Regions from separate parts of the Piscibacillus sp. B03 genome, predicted to be linked through region 1. Evidence: riboswitches for the same ligand, from Rfam matches in the RefSeq annotation. Region 1 holds a riboswitch; each other region holds the start of a gene.
What was found. Region 1 has a riboswitch for S-adenosylmethionine ahead of ACTWQB_RS01720 (5-methyltetrahydropteroyltriglutamate--homocysteine S-methyltransferase). Riboswitches for the same ligand answer to the same signal wherever they lie in the genome.
Positions count from the first base shown of each region.

Region 1 (3,150 bases):
TGTTGCAGAAGCACATGGTTTAGATTACAAAGATTTAAGTGAATTATTGTAAACATAATTTCCTTCATTCGTGTAAAACTATAGACATAGATGAATGAAGGTGGTTAATCATGAAAAAATGGATTGTAAGAGCAATTAAATACGGTCCAATCTTATTTCCTTTTATCCAGAAAATAAAAAATAAGTTTGGTCGTAAAAAGAAAAAAGCGATTTAATATACAAGGGTTGAACTCAGAAGGCTGAGTTCAACCCTTTTTTTATTGAAAAGGTTCGATATCTTTGAAAAAAGGGTCGATAAATTAACGATTTTTACCCCGTCGACAAATTTCGTGGTCGATATCTTCTGAAAAGGGGTCGATAAATCAAAAATTGGGGTCGATAAATTAACCCCAAAGCTCTTTTGACAGTTCCACGACGTATTTTAACTTGTTCCATTGTTCTTCTTCCGTCAATTCGTTACCGTGATGAGTGGATGCGAACCCACACTGAGGACTTAAGCACAGTTGAGCTAGCGGGACATAGGCGGACGCTTCATGTACACGTCTGAAAACCTCATCGCGATCTTCTAATTCACCTGATTTAGAGGTCACTAAACCTAATACAACCTTGGGACCGTCCTTAGGTATATGTTTTAATGGTTCGAATCCTCCAGAGCGTTCATCGTCATATTCTAAAAAGAATCCATCGACTTTCTCGTTGGCTAATAATGTTGGTGCAATAATATCGTAGCCTCCAGAAAATGCCCAAGTAGATCGGTAATTACCACGACATAAATGAGTTGTCACATAAAGGTCCTCAGGTTTGTTTTCTAAACTGCCATTAACGACTCTTAAAGCTAAATCAATGAGGTACTCCCTAGTATATTTGCCATCATTAAATGGAATATCAGGTGCAGATAATCCTGCAATATACACATCATCTAACTGAAGGTACCTAACACCAGCGTCATAAAAAGCTTGGATGGCTTCTTGGTAAGCTTTAATAACGTCTTGAGCAAAATCTTCAATGTCAGGATAAATGTCTTCGTTTTGTATGCCTGCATTGAAAAATTGGTTTGGACTAGGAATGGTTTGCTTAGCCACTGCACGTCCATCTACTATTTCATTTAATTCCTTAAAGTCTTTTAGAAAAGGGTGTTTGGAGTTAAACGTAATCTTGCCTGTATTGCGAACATCGTATCGCTCAGTCTCAACTCCATCTGCAAACTGGTATCCCTTTTTTGGAACATAACCTTCAATGCCATTAAAGTGCTCCATAAAATCTAAGTGAAACCACGTTCTTCTAAACTCCCCGTCAGTTACGACGTCTAATCCAATTTCAATTTGTCGATCAACCACACGTTTAATTTCCTCGTTTTCAACCTTTCTTAAATCTACAGCTTTAATCTCTCTTCGATTAAATTGTTTTCTTGCCTTATGTAGCCGTTCTGGACGAAGTAGACTACCTACATGATCAGCTTTAAATGGAATTGTTCTAGTTGTTGTTGTCATCGTAATCCCTCACTTTTAATTAATAAAAAAAGCCCCTTCAATAAGAAGAGGCTGATTCACAAGTTTACTCTTCTTATCTTCAAGCATTCGCTACTGGAATTAGCACAGTGTTTTAAGAAAACCTGTTGCTGAAGCTTCGCAGGGCCAGTCCCTCCACTTCTCTAGATAAGAGGCTTATTAAATTATTTAATACTTATCATACTTTTCTTAGAAAACTCTGTCAATAAAAATCTTATAATTAATTTTTATACAAACTATTGAATTTTTATGCATAAATATGTATGATTATTAATCGTAAACCCATTGCATAGGAGGAGTAACATGTCATCCATTAGTTTTAAACAACAGGTTGAAAATATAGGTGATTTCCTTGCGCCTGGTATGGCAAAAGACCATCCGAATTTGCCAGTAAAGAAGGCGGAGGGTTGCTATTATTACGGATTGGAACATGAAAAGTATTTGGATTTCACATCTGGTATTGCAGTTGAGAATGTCGGCCATCGACATCCTAAAGTTGTACAGGCCATTAAAGATAGTGCAGATCATCTAGTACATGGTCCGTCTGGTGTGATTATTTATGATTCAATTTTGGAACTAGCAAAAAAGTTACAAGAAATTTTACCAGACCCATTGGATAACTTCTTCTTTAATAACAGTGGAACGGAAGCGGTTGAAGGGGCTATTAAATTAGCTAAGTATACTACACAAAGACCTTATGTCATTTCATTTACTGGTTGTTTTCACGGTCGATCTGTTGGTGCATTAAGTGTTTCAACCTCAAAGAGTAAGTACCGTAAGCACATGCAACCATCATGGTTAACGTATCAACTACCATATGCAAACCCTGCAGATTGTCCAGAAGGTGAAGATCCTGATGAGTATTTTGCTAAGAAACTTGAGAAAGATGCTGAACAATTATTCAAGCACCAAGTTGAACCAGACGAAGTTGCCTGTATGATTGTGGAGCCTGTATTAGGTGAAGGGGGATATGTCGTTCCACCTCATTCTTGGCTTAAGAAAATGCGTGAAATATGTGATCAGCATGGTATTTTATTAATTTTTGACGAAGTTCAAACGGGCTTTGGGCGTACTGGGAATTGGTTTGCATCTCAAACCTTTGACGTTGTGCCAGATATTATGGCCATTGCAAAAGGCATTGCTGCCGGTATGCCATTAAGTGCCACGGTTGCATCAAAAGAATTAATGCAAAAGTGGCCATTAGGTGCTCACGCAACTACTTTCGGGGGAAACCCTATTGCTTGTTCCGCAGCGATTGCTTCGATCAATGTCATTCATGAGGAGAACTTGCTAGATCACACTCAAGAAGTAGGGCAATACGCATTTAGTCAGTTAAAACAATTACAAGAAAAGCATTCGTCTATTAAAGATATTCGTGGAATTGGCTTAATGATTGGCATTGAACTTGAAGACCCAAATGGGCAAATAAGTGCTGGTGACTTAGTCATGAAAGTGTTAGATCAATGTTTAGGTAAAGGTGTTTTATTTTATCTATGTGGCAATGAAGGGGAAGTACTTCGTATGATTCCGCCTTTAGTCGTTTCAAAAGAGCAAATTGATGAAGGCTTAAATGTTTTAGATCAAGTATTAGAATCGATATAAATAGGGGGATATAAATGTTACAGGAGAAAAATTATGTTGA
Region 1 is NZ_JBQQCO010000002.1:16,824-19,973, forward strand. Features, by position in the region: gene ald (alanine dehydrogenase) at 1-52, shown strand, start outside; gene ACTWQB_RS01720 (5-methyltetrahydropteroyltriglutamate--homocysteine S-methyltransferase) at 384-1,490, opposite strand; SAM riboswitch class I at 1,561-1,662, opposite strand; gene ACTWQB_RS01725 (aspartate aminotransferase family protein) at 1,812-3,110, shown strand; gene ACTWQB_RS01730 (YjiH family protein) at 3,125-3,150, shown strand, end outside.

Region 2 (3,150 bases), on a different contig from region 1:
AATGTTGAAGATTCCGTTTTGCGACCAAGCATGCTCATCATCACCGATTAAACGACGGTTTGGATCAGCTGATAATGTTGTTTTACCTGTGCCGGAAAGTCCGAAGAATAATGCCACATCGCCTTCTCCACCAACATTCGCTGAGCAGTGCATTGGTAGAACATCTTGTTTCGTTGGAAGCATATAGTTCATAACTGAGAAAATTGATTTCTTAATTTCTCCAGCATACTCCGTACCACCAATTAACACGATGCGGTGTTTGAATGATACTATCACAAATGCTTCAGAGTTCGTTCCGTCTACTTCAGGATTAGCTTTGAAGTGTGGAGCCGATACTACTGTGAACTCTGCATTGTGGTTAGCTAATTCTTCATCGGTTGGACGAATAAATAACTGATTCGCAAATAGATTATGCCATGCAAACTCAGTTACTACTTGGATTGGTAAGCGGTACTTTTCATCAGCACCTGCAAAACCATCAAACGTAAAGATCTCATCTCGTTCAGATAAGTAATCTGTTACCTTATTAAATAGATTTAAGAAAATATCTTCGCTGATTGGTTGGTTAACTGAACCCCAATCCACTTTATCCTTTGTTTCTTCATCTTCCACAATAAATTTATCTTTTGGCGAACGTCCTGTATACTTTCCAGTCGTGGCACGAACAGCACCAGTTGACGTTAACATACCTTCTTCTCTAGATAAAATACGTTCTACTAAACTGGCGATTGGTAAATTCGCCTGATTATTTTTATGTTGATTAAGCTGAGATACAGACGCTTGAACATTCATAGTTTTCACACCTAACCATCCTTTTCAATACAAAATTATTCATAATTAATAAGTTTATTTGATTAATAGTATAACACATTTATTTTAATAAACCATACTAATTGAATAATTTTTCATAATTTTTCTTAATGCCGTTCTTTATTATAAATTAAAATGTAAGCCTGTCATAGTGATAAGATTATAGTTTTTTGAACTGTTTTTAACTTTTATGTGTTAAAGGCTGCAAAATTATATTTATTGTCCCTTTAATATGACAAAAATTAATATTAAAATCCAAGTCTTATAAATTATGCGAGGGCGTGAAGTTGGGTCAATATCCATTGACACTCGTGTGGTTTCAAGTTATGATAAATCAGAACGGTACGTCTCTTATCAAGAGCAGTGGAGGGTGCAGGCCCTATGAAACTCAGCAACCATCACATATGTGACAGGTGCTAACCTGATGCAAGGGGAAGATCCCTTGAACGATAAGAGTGAAAGGCCATGCGTAATGAACCTTTCCTCATAATTGTGGAAAGGTTTTTTCTGTGTTTTGGGTAAAATATCAATGAAGTTAATATAGCTTTTCACACATAAGAGAGCCGTTGAAGATCCAAATCGAGGAGGAAACGATTTTATGACACATCAACGTCGACTATTTACTTCCGAATCCGTAACGGAAGGCCATCCGGATAAAATTTGTGATCAAATCTCGGATGCAATTTTAGATGAAATTTTAAAGGAAGATCCAAATGCAAGGGTGGCTTGTGAAACGACAGTCACAACGGGCTTAGTATTAGTAACGGGTGAAATCTCAACGACAACTTACGTAGACATTCCAGCAATCGTTCGCGAAACGATTAAAGACATTGGTTACACACGTGCTAAATATGGCTTCGACGCTGAGACATGCTCAGTGCTGACATCCATTGACGAACAATCACCTGATATTGCACAAGGTGTTAACGAGGCATACGAGAAGCGTGAAGGTAGCATGACAGATGAAGAGATTGAAGCGATTGGTGCAGGTGACCAAGGGTTAATGTTCGGTTATGCGTCTAACGAAACTGAGGAACTGATGCCATTACCAATCTCGTTATCACATAAGCTTTCGAAACGTTTAAGTGACGTTCGTAAGTCTGGTGAGTTAGATTACTTACGTCCCGATGGTAAGACTCAGGTGACAGTAGAGTACGATGATGATGGACAACCTGAACGAGTGGATACAATTGTGATCTCAACTCAACACCATCCTGAAATTACATTACAACAAATTAATGATGATTTAATTGAAAAAGTCATTCGACCAGTTGTGCCGTCTGACTTAATTGATGACAAAACGAAGTACCTTATTAACCCAACAGGTCGATTTGTCATCGGTGGGCCACAAGGCGATGCTGGGTTGACAGGTCGTAAAATTATCGTTGATACGTACGGCGGATATGCTAGACACGGTGGCGGTGCCTTCAGTGGTAAGGATGCTACGAAAGTAGACCGATCAGCTGCTTATGCGGCACGTTACGTGGCAAAAAACATAGTGGCAGCTGGTTTAGCAGATGCATGTGAAGTGCAGCTAGCCTATGCTATTGGTGTTGCACAACCTGTATCTATTTCAGTAAACACATTTGGTACTGGAAAAGTTAAAGAAGCTAAAATCGTAGAAGCGATTCGTGAAACATTTGACCTTCGTCCAGCAGGTATTATTAAAATGTTAGATTTAAGAAGACCAATCTATAAAAAGACTGCTGCCTATGGTCATTTTGGACGAAATGATGAAGATTTTACATGGGAATATACTGATCGCGTAGATGAATTAAAAAAATATATTAATAATTAAAACAAATCGTGACAAAACTTACCTTATAAACGTCTTTATAATGAAAACAAAAATGACTTTATAAGGAGCATTCCTGTAATAAGAAAAATTGACCCTAGATGAGGTTATTTGGAGTTACACAAAAAAAGCCCTCCTTGGTAGTATAGAGAGTGTCACGTCACGAAACAATGACCTCGAAAATACCGAAGGAGGACTCAAAATGGATTTTACACAAAACAAACGATTAATGCAAATCACGGAAAACACAATTATTATCGGCGTTGATATCGCCAAACACAAGCACGTTGCGCGTGCTATTGATGATCGAGGAATCGATTTAACCAAACGATTCGTATTCCATAACACACTAGAGGGATTCAATGGATTCGTCCAATGGATCGAATCCTTATCACATGAATTAAACCGTTCTATCTTGTGGGCATGGAACCAACGGGTCATTATTGGCTAAACTTAGCTTACTTTTTAAAAGAACGAGGTCTTCATTGCGCAAATCGTACGTGACGGTCGGTATCATGAACCAACATTACCTGAGGATGTGTACG
Region 2 is NZ_JBQQCO010000014.1:13,340-16,489, reverse strand. Features, by position in the region: gene pckA (phosphoenolpyruvate carboxykinase (ATP)) at 1-792, opposite strand, end outside; SAM riboswitch class I at 1,159-1,266, shown strand; gene metK (methionine adenosyltransferase) at 1,409-2,608, shown strand; partial or broken gene ACTWQB_RS10495 (IS110 family transposase) at 2,808-3,150, shown strand, end outside.
Region 2: it holds a riboswitch for S-adenosylmethionine, as region 1 does, so the genes downstream of both, metK (methionine adenosyltransferase) here and ACTWQB_RS01720 (5-methyltetrahydropteroyltriglutamate--homocysteine S-methyltransferase) in region 1, are expected to answer to the same signal.

Region 3 (3,150 bases), on a different contig from region 1:
CGAGTGGTACCACTGCCGCAGCTGTACCAATTGACGTTCCCACGATGAACCTAGTGATCGGTAAAATGGCAACCAGTAAAATAATAAACGGAATCGAGCGGAATATATTCACGATCACGTTTAGTACGTTGAAGATTGCACCATTTTCCATTAAACCATGCTCACGAGTCGCGACTAAAGCAACGCCTAAAGGGATTCCGATTAGACATGCTAACGCCAATGAGATAAACACCATTAACAGCGTTTCATTCGTTGCTTCAATAATTCTTGGCATCATTTCTACAATGTTAACGTCCATCTGCCTTCACCTCCTGGATGATTACTTGTTTCTTGATGTGTTCTAAAGCTCTTTGGATTTCCCGATCATCACCTTGAAACTCGACGATTAAGTTTCCAAACGGTGTTTCTTGAAGTTCTGTAATTTGTCCGTACAACACGTTCACTTCAACGTTAAACTCCTTCGCCACACCTGATAAGACGGGTTGACTTGCCGAACCATCTGTAAAGGTAACACGATAGATGTGGCGCGTTTCTACTTCTTTTAAGATAGAAGCCGGAATTTCGTCGTTCATGACGGTTTGGACGAATTTCTGTGTCGTTTGGTGTTGTGGTTGTGAGAAAAGGTCAAAAATGGAACCTGACTCCACGACTTTTCCATCCTCCATGACGGCCACTCGGTCACAAATCTCTTTAATGACATTCATTTCATGAGTGATCATAAGAATCGTGATATTGTACTCGTCGCGGACCTTTTTTAATAGCTTCAATATAGACTTCGTCGTTTCAGGGTCAAGTGCTGAAGTCGCTTCATCACAAAGCAAAATGCTAGGTGAAGTCGCAAGGGCCCTCGCGATTCCGACACGTTGTTTTTGCCCGCCTGACAATTGGTCTGGGTAGTGGTTGGCTCTGTCACTTAATCCGACAAACTCAAGAATCTCATTGACACGGTCTTTCACTTTCCGCTTTGGCATTCCAGCTAACGCTAATGGAAAAGCCACGTTGTGAAAAACGGTCTTCGTCTCAAGTAAGTTAAAGTGCTGAAAAATCATCCCGATTCCACGTCTAATATTTCGTAACTCATTGGTGGATACTTGCGACATATCCTGACCATCAATGAGCACTTTTCCAGCCGTTGGACGCTCCAACTGATTTACGAGTCGTACCAACGTACTTTTACCGGCACCACTAAAGCCAATAACCCCAAAGATTTCACCTTTTTGAATTTCTAAATCAACTTGATCAACCGCTTTAAACGATGTTCCTTCATGCTCGAATGACTTTGTTACTTGATCAAAGCGAATCATCTATGTTCCTCCTAAACAAAAAACCCTCTCTCCTTATCCAAAAAAGAATAAGAAGAGAGGGTTGCATTCGTGTATGTATCCCAACTCTTCTTATCTTTCAAACATCAAACATGTTTGCTGGACTTGGCACAGTGTCTGATTGTCACCAGACCCGCTGCCGAGGTTTCAAAGGGCCAGTCCCTCCACCTCTCGAGATAAGAAGATTATATTTCGGTTTTCGTTATTAATTTGTGATGTTTTCCATCATAATCTGAAATTTAGTCATTGTCAATGTTTTTTAAATAATTTATGTTGAAGCTTTTTCGCGTGGGCGAAAAAGCTCCCGTCTTATAGTTCTGTTGGAGGTTTTTGCTTGTGCAAAAGCCTTCCTTTTTGGCGATGGTCCACCAACAACATAGTTATTGACCCCATTTGTTGATTTATCGACCCCATTTCATAAAATATCGACCACGAAATTTGTCGACTCGGTAAAAATCATCGTTTTATCGACCCCTAAACTCGTTTTATCGACCTTTTTCATTAAAAAACTCCGCACTTGGCGGAGTTTAAACTAATATTTATTTTTTAGCCAGATAATCCACAATCCCCATGGCGCAAACCTTTAAATCCAGATTTAAATACTTATAGACGGTATGATTACTAGGAATATTTTGTTCAACTAAATGAGTGGTCACAAGGCTTTGGAGTCCTTCCGCAACTGATGCCGTTTTTATTTCAAAAGAAGCTTCTGGTTGTTTTTCAACAACCTTCTCTCCTACTTCAACAAAACGTGGTAACCAGAAACGAATCTGCTCATAAACATGTTTCGGATCACGAGATCGACCGTAGTGACCAAAATATATCTGTTCGACAGCCAGGCTTTCAATTTTCTCAAGTGATTGAATCATTGCATCTGGATCGAATTGGTTCGGTGATGTTGATGGCAGCACGAAGTTCAACCCTTCTGCTTGCGGATAGTGAACTCCAATTGTATCACCTGTAAAAATGCCGTTACTCAACGAATCGTGAATACTGAAATGGTGCTTGGCATGACCTGGTGAATCATAAAAAGTTAACACTCGGTTACCAATGTTGAGTGTTTCACCATCGTCCATATCAACTAAACGGTCTTCTGGGACCGGTACAATCGGGTCGAACAACTCATCAAATTGTTCACCGTACACGGCTTTAGCACCCGCAATTAATTTTGTTGGATCAGTTAAATGGCGCTTTCCTTTAGGATGAACATACACCTTCGCATTTGGACAATGTTTTAAAAATAGACCAACGCCACCAGCATGATCCAAGTGAATATGTGTCACGATAATATGCTTAACGTCCTTAGGGTCAATATCCAAATCTTTCAACCCTTCAAGCAAATACGGAACTGACGGACTCGCACTCGTCTCAACAATCGTCAGTTCATCTGAGTGCAGTACATACGCACCTGTCCGCTCTGGCATTCCTAAGTCATACAAATCTATTAATGTCATGTCATTTCCTAAATCAATTGGCTGTGTCATAGCAACCTCCTGTTTGAGTATTCTCCCTAACTTACTTCTATTTATTTATTAAAAATACCTTCTTTTAGGAGTTCAATAACTTCCAAATAAATGTATAAAAGGGAACCCTACTGACTCAATTAATATTTTACAAGACTATATAACTAAATTAGCGTCTCTTATAAGTTAATTAGTTGAAGCACCTAGCGTTGAGCCATTAAACTAAATTAATAAAAAATTATGAAAAGGAGTGATCGTATGGCTACAGAACGTCAGGCGTTTTTCGAGAAATTCAATCAAGCATTTATGACAGGTGATTTGGATTTTATCTTAGAAAGCGTTACAGAAGATGTACGATGGGAAAT
Region 3 is NZ_JBQQCO010000001.1:212,425-215,574, forward strand. Features, by position in the region: gene ACTWQB_RS01165 (methionine ABC transporter permease) at 1-298, opposite strand, end outside; gene ACTWQB_RS01170 (methionine ABC transporter ATP-binding protein) at 288-1,304, opposite strand; SAM riboswitch class I at 1,392-1,505, opposite strand; gene ACTWQB_RS01175 (MBL fold metallo-hydrolase) at 1,862-2,806, opposite strand; gene ACTWQB_RS01180 (nuclear transport factor 2 family protein) at 3,044-3,150, shown strand, end outside.
Region 3: it holds a riboswitch for S-adenosylmethionine, as region 1 does, so the genes downstream of both, ACTWQB_RS01170 (methionine ABC transporter ATP-binding protein) here and ACTWQB_RS01720 (5-methyltetrahydropteroyltriglutamate--homocysteine S-methyltransferase) in region 1, are expected to answer to the same signal.

Region 4 (3,150 bases), on a different contig from region 1:
AGAGTTAGTTGACGACTATCATTTATTCGATCGTGATGTTTTTATATTTACTGACACAGATGAACCTGGGGAAAAACTAAGAAAAATGTTAAACCAAGAGTTATCTCATGCGGAAAATATATATATCGATAAAAAATATCGAGAGGTTGAGGATGCTCCTGAGCATGTGTTAGCATCTTTATTGCTATCAGCTAATATGAGAGTTAAAGTGGAGTACTTGAAAGGATTTTAACAGTGATCGAAATCAATCAAAAGCAAGCCTATTTTCTAACACAAAAAAAGGACTATCACATCATTTTTGTGAATAGTCCTTTTTGTGGCACATGCAAGGTAGCCAGGCGCATGTTGGAATACATAGAAGAAACGTTAGGCAAAGAAATCTTCTACGAATTGAATGTAACACTAGCACCTAATTGGGTTCAGGAACATGAAGTTACCAGTGTTCCGTGTTTAATGGTTTTTAAAAAAGGCGATAATCTTGATCGTTTATATACATTCCATTCCGTTCCCTACCTGTTAAAAGAGATGGGGCCATACTTAGTTTAGAGCGCCTCACTTAGCTTATGAATGACTTCAACAAAGTCGGCTTGGTCACCAAAATGGCCGATGATTTCACCTTCACGGTTAATCACAACGGTCGTTGGGACGCCTGTACAATCATATAAGTCATAAATCTCACGCCCTCGATCTTTTAAGACAGGTTGTGTTAAAAATTGGTCTTGATATTTTAACGCTTCTTCATCACCATGTTCACGGTCTGTTACATTAATCGTAACCATTTCAAGCTCATCATTTCGAGATGTTTTGAAAAACTGTTCTTTTTTTGGAAGGTCACGGGCACAATCTGGGCACCATGATACCCAGAAGGTTAATACGACGACTTTTTCGCCAATGACATCTTCTAATCGAAATGTTTCGTCTGGATTATCTAAGTAAGGAAGTTCAAATAATGGTGCTTTCATGGTTGGATCATCCTTTTATAATTTTTTATTGACTTGTCTACATTACTATGCTAACATAATAATCATCGAAAATAACATAACTTAATTTCTTATCCAGAGAGGCGGAGGGACTGGCCCTGCGAAGCCCGGCAACCATTAGGATTTTTCCTAACAGGTGCTAATTCCAGCAATGAGGTTGATCATTGCAAGATAAGGAAAGTGACGACGTATTCGACTCTTTTCTTGTGCTTGCAAGAAAAGAGTTTTTTAATTATTTTAGAAACGATCTGCCAAGATTTTTCACTAAAACGATTGATTTATAAAAATATACAAATAATAACTCTTATCCAGAGAGGTGGAGGGACTGGCCCGACGAAGCCCAGCAACCATCAGGTCAAACCTGACAGGTGCTAATTCCTGCAAAGCGCAAAGCTTTGAGAGATGAGAGAACGGATTGTACCTTTCTGTTCTCTTGTGAATGGAAAGGTATTTTTATTAGTTAAATCATTAATGATTAAAAGGGTTAAAGGGAGATTTATATATGATTACAATCAAAGGATTGTCAAAAGTTTTTAAAACAAAACACCAAGAAGTTAAAGCTGTCGATGATGTTTCAATAAACATTAATAAGGGTGAAATATTCGGGGTTATCGGTTACAGTGGTGCGGGGAAAAGTACATTTATCCGCTTAATCAATCGACTTGAAGAGCCAACAAGTGGTGATGTGGTGATTAATAATACGAACATTACTGACTTAAGCATTGGAAAGTTGCGTCGCGAACGCCAAAAGGTCGGCATGATCTTCCAGCATTTCAACTTACTATGGTCGAGAACGGTTTTTGAAAATATTGCATTTCCTCTTGAAATTGCAGGTATACCGAAAGCAGAACGTCGTGAGAAAGTGCTCGAGCTTATTGAACTTGTTGGATTAAAAGGGCGAGAAAATTCCTACCCTTCTCAACTAAGTGGTGGACAGAAGCAACGTGTTGGAATCGCCCGTGCTTTAGCAAACGACCCTGATGTCCTACTTTGTGATGAAGCAACGTCAGCTTTAGACCCTGAGACAACAGACGATATTTTGGACTTGCTCGTTTCGATTAATAAAAAGCTTAACTTAACGATCATCATGATTACACACGAAATGCATGTCATTCAGAAGATTTGTCATCGCGTGGCTGTAATGGATCAAGGAAAGGTTGTTGAACAAGGGGATGTCTTAAACGTTTTCGTCAAACCACAATCAAAGACGGCAAAACGTTTTGTGCAACAGCTCAGTCCTCTAGAGCATCTACAAGGAGACTTAAAGCGTTTCATTACAAATGACCCGAATACAGAAGTGGTCAAACTCCACTTTATCGGAAATGATGCTAAACGCGCTTTAATCTCTGATGTTATAAGAAAGTTCTCTGTCGACATCAACATATTACAAGGTTCTATATCACCTACTCAAGAAGGGGCTTACGGTACGCTATATGTTGAAATAAGCGGTGAAGAGAAATTAATCACCGAAACGATCGACTACATTCAGTCATCAGGTGTGGAAGTCGAGGTGATTCAAGATGTTAAATGAGTTATTCCCGAATTTAAAAATGGAAGAGATGTGGGTGGCAACCTATGAAACGTTATACATGACGGTGATTTCAGTCATAGGCACGATCATTCTTGGAATCTTATTAGGTTTATTATTATTTTTAACAGAAAAAGGAAACCTTTGGCAGAACTATTTGTTAAATATAATCACAGCCTCGGCTGTTAACATATTCCGAGCCATCCCATTTATCATATTAATTCTATTGTTATTCCCTTTTACTGATTTTTTAATGGGAACGATTAGGGGGCCAAAAGCGGCGTTACCGGCACTAATTATTGGCGCGGCACCATTCTATGCTAGGCTAGTCGAAATTGCTTTTAAAGAAGTTGATAAAGGTGTCATTGAAGCAGCCAAATCAATGGGTGCTAAAACTCATACGATCATTTTTAAAGTACTGCTACCTGAGTCAATGCCAGCCTTAATCTCAGGAATTACGGTTACAGCTATTGCATTAATCAGTTATACGGCAATGGCAGGTGTCATTGGAGCTGGAGGATTAGGTGACCTAGCTTATATGAAAGGGTTCCAACGTAGAGATTTTGATGTTGTGTTTGCGTGTACTATCTTCATTGTCATTATCGTATTTATTTTCCAATTTATTGGAGATACGTTATCTAG
Region 4 is NZ_JBQQCO010000016.1:26,068-29,217, reverse strand. Features, by position in the region: gene ACTWQB_RS11575 (toprim domain-containing protein) at 1-232, shown strand, start outside; gene ACTWQB_RS11570 (thioredoxin family protein) at 235-546, shown strand; gene ACTWQB_RS11565 (TlpA disulfide reductase family protein) at 543-962, opposite strand; SAM riboswitch class I at 1,049-1,158, shown strand; SAM riboswitch class I at 1,282-1,389, shown strand; gene ACTWQB_RS11560 (methionine ABC transporter ATP-binding protein) at 1,483-2,511, shown strand; gene ACTWQB_RS11555 (methionine ABC transporter permease) at 2,501-3,150, shown strand, end outside.
Region 4: it holds a riboswitch for S-adenosylmethionine, as region 1 does, so the genes downstream of both, ACTWQB_RS11560 (methionine ABC transporter ATP-binding protein) here and ACTWQB_RS01720 (5-methyltetrahydropteroyltriglutamate--homocysteine S-methyltransferase) in region 1, are expected to answer to the same signal.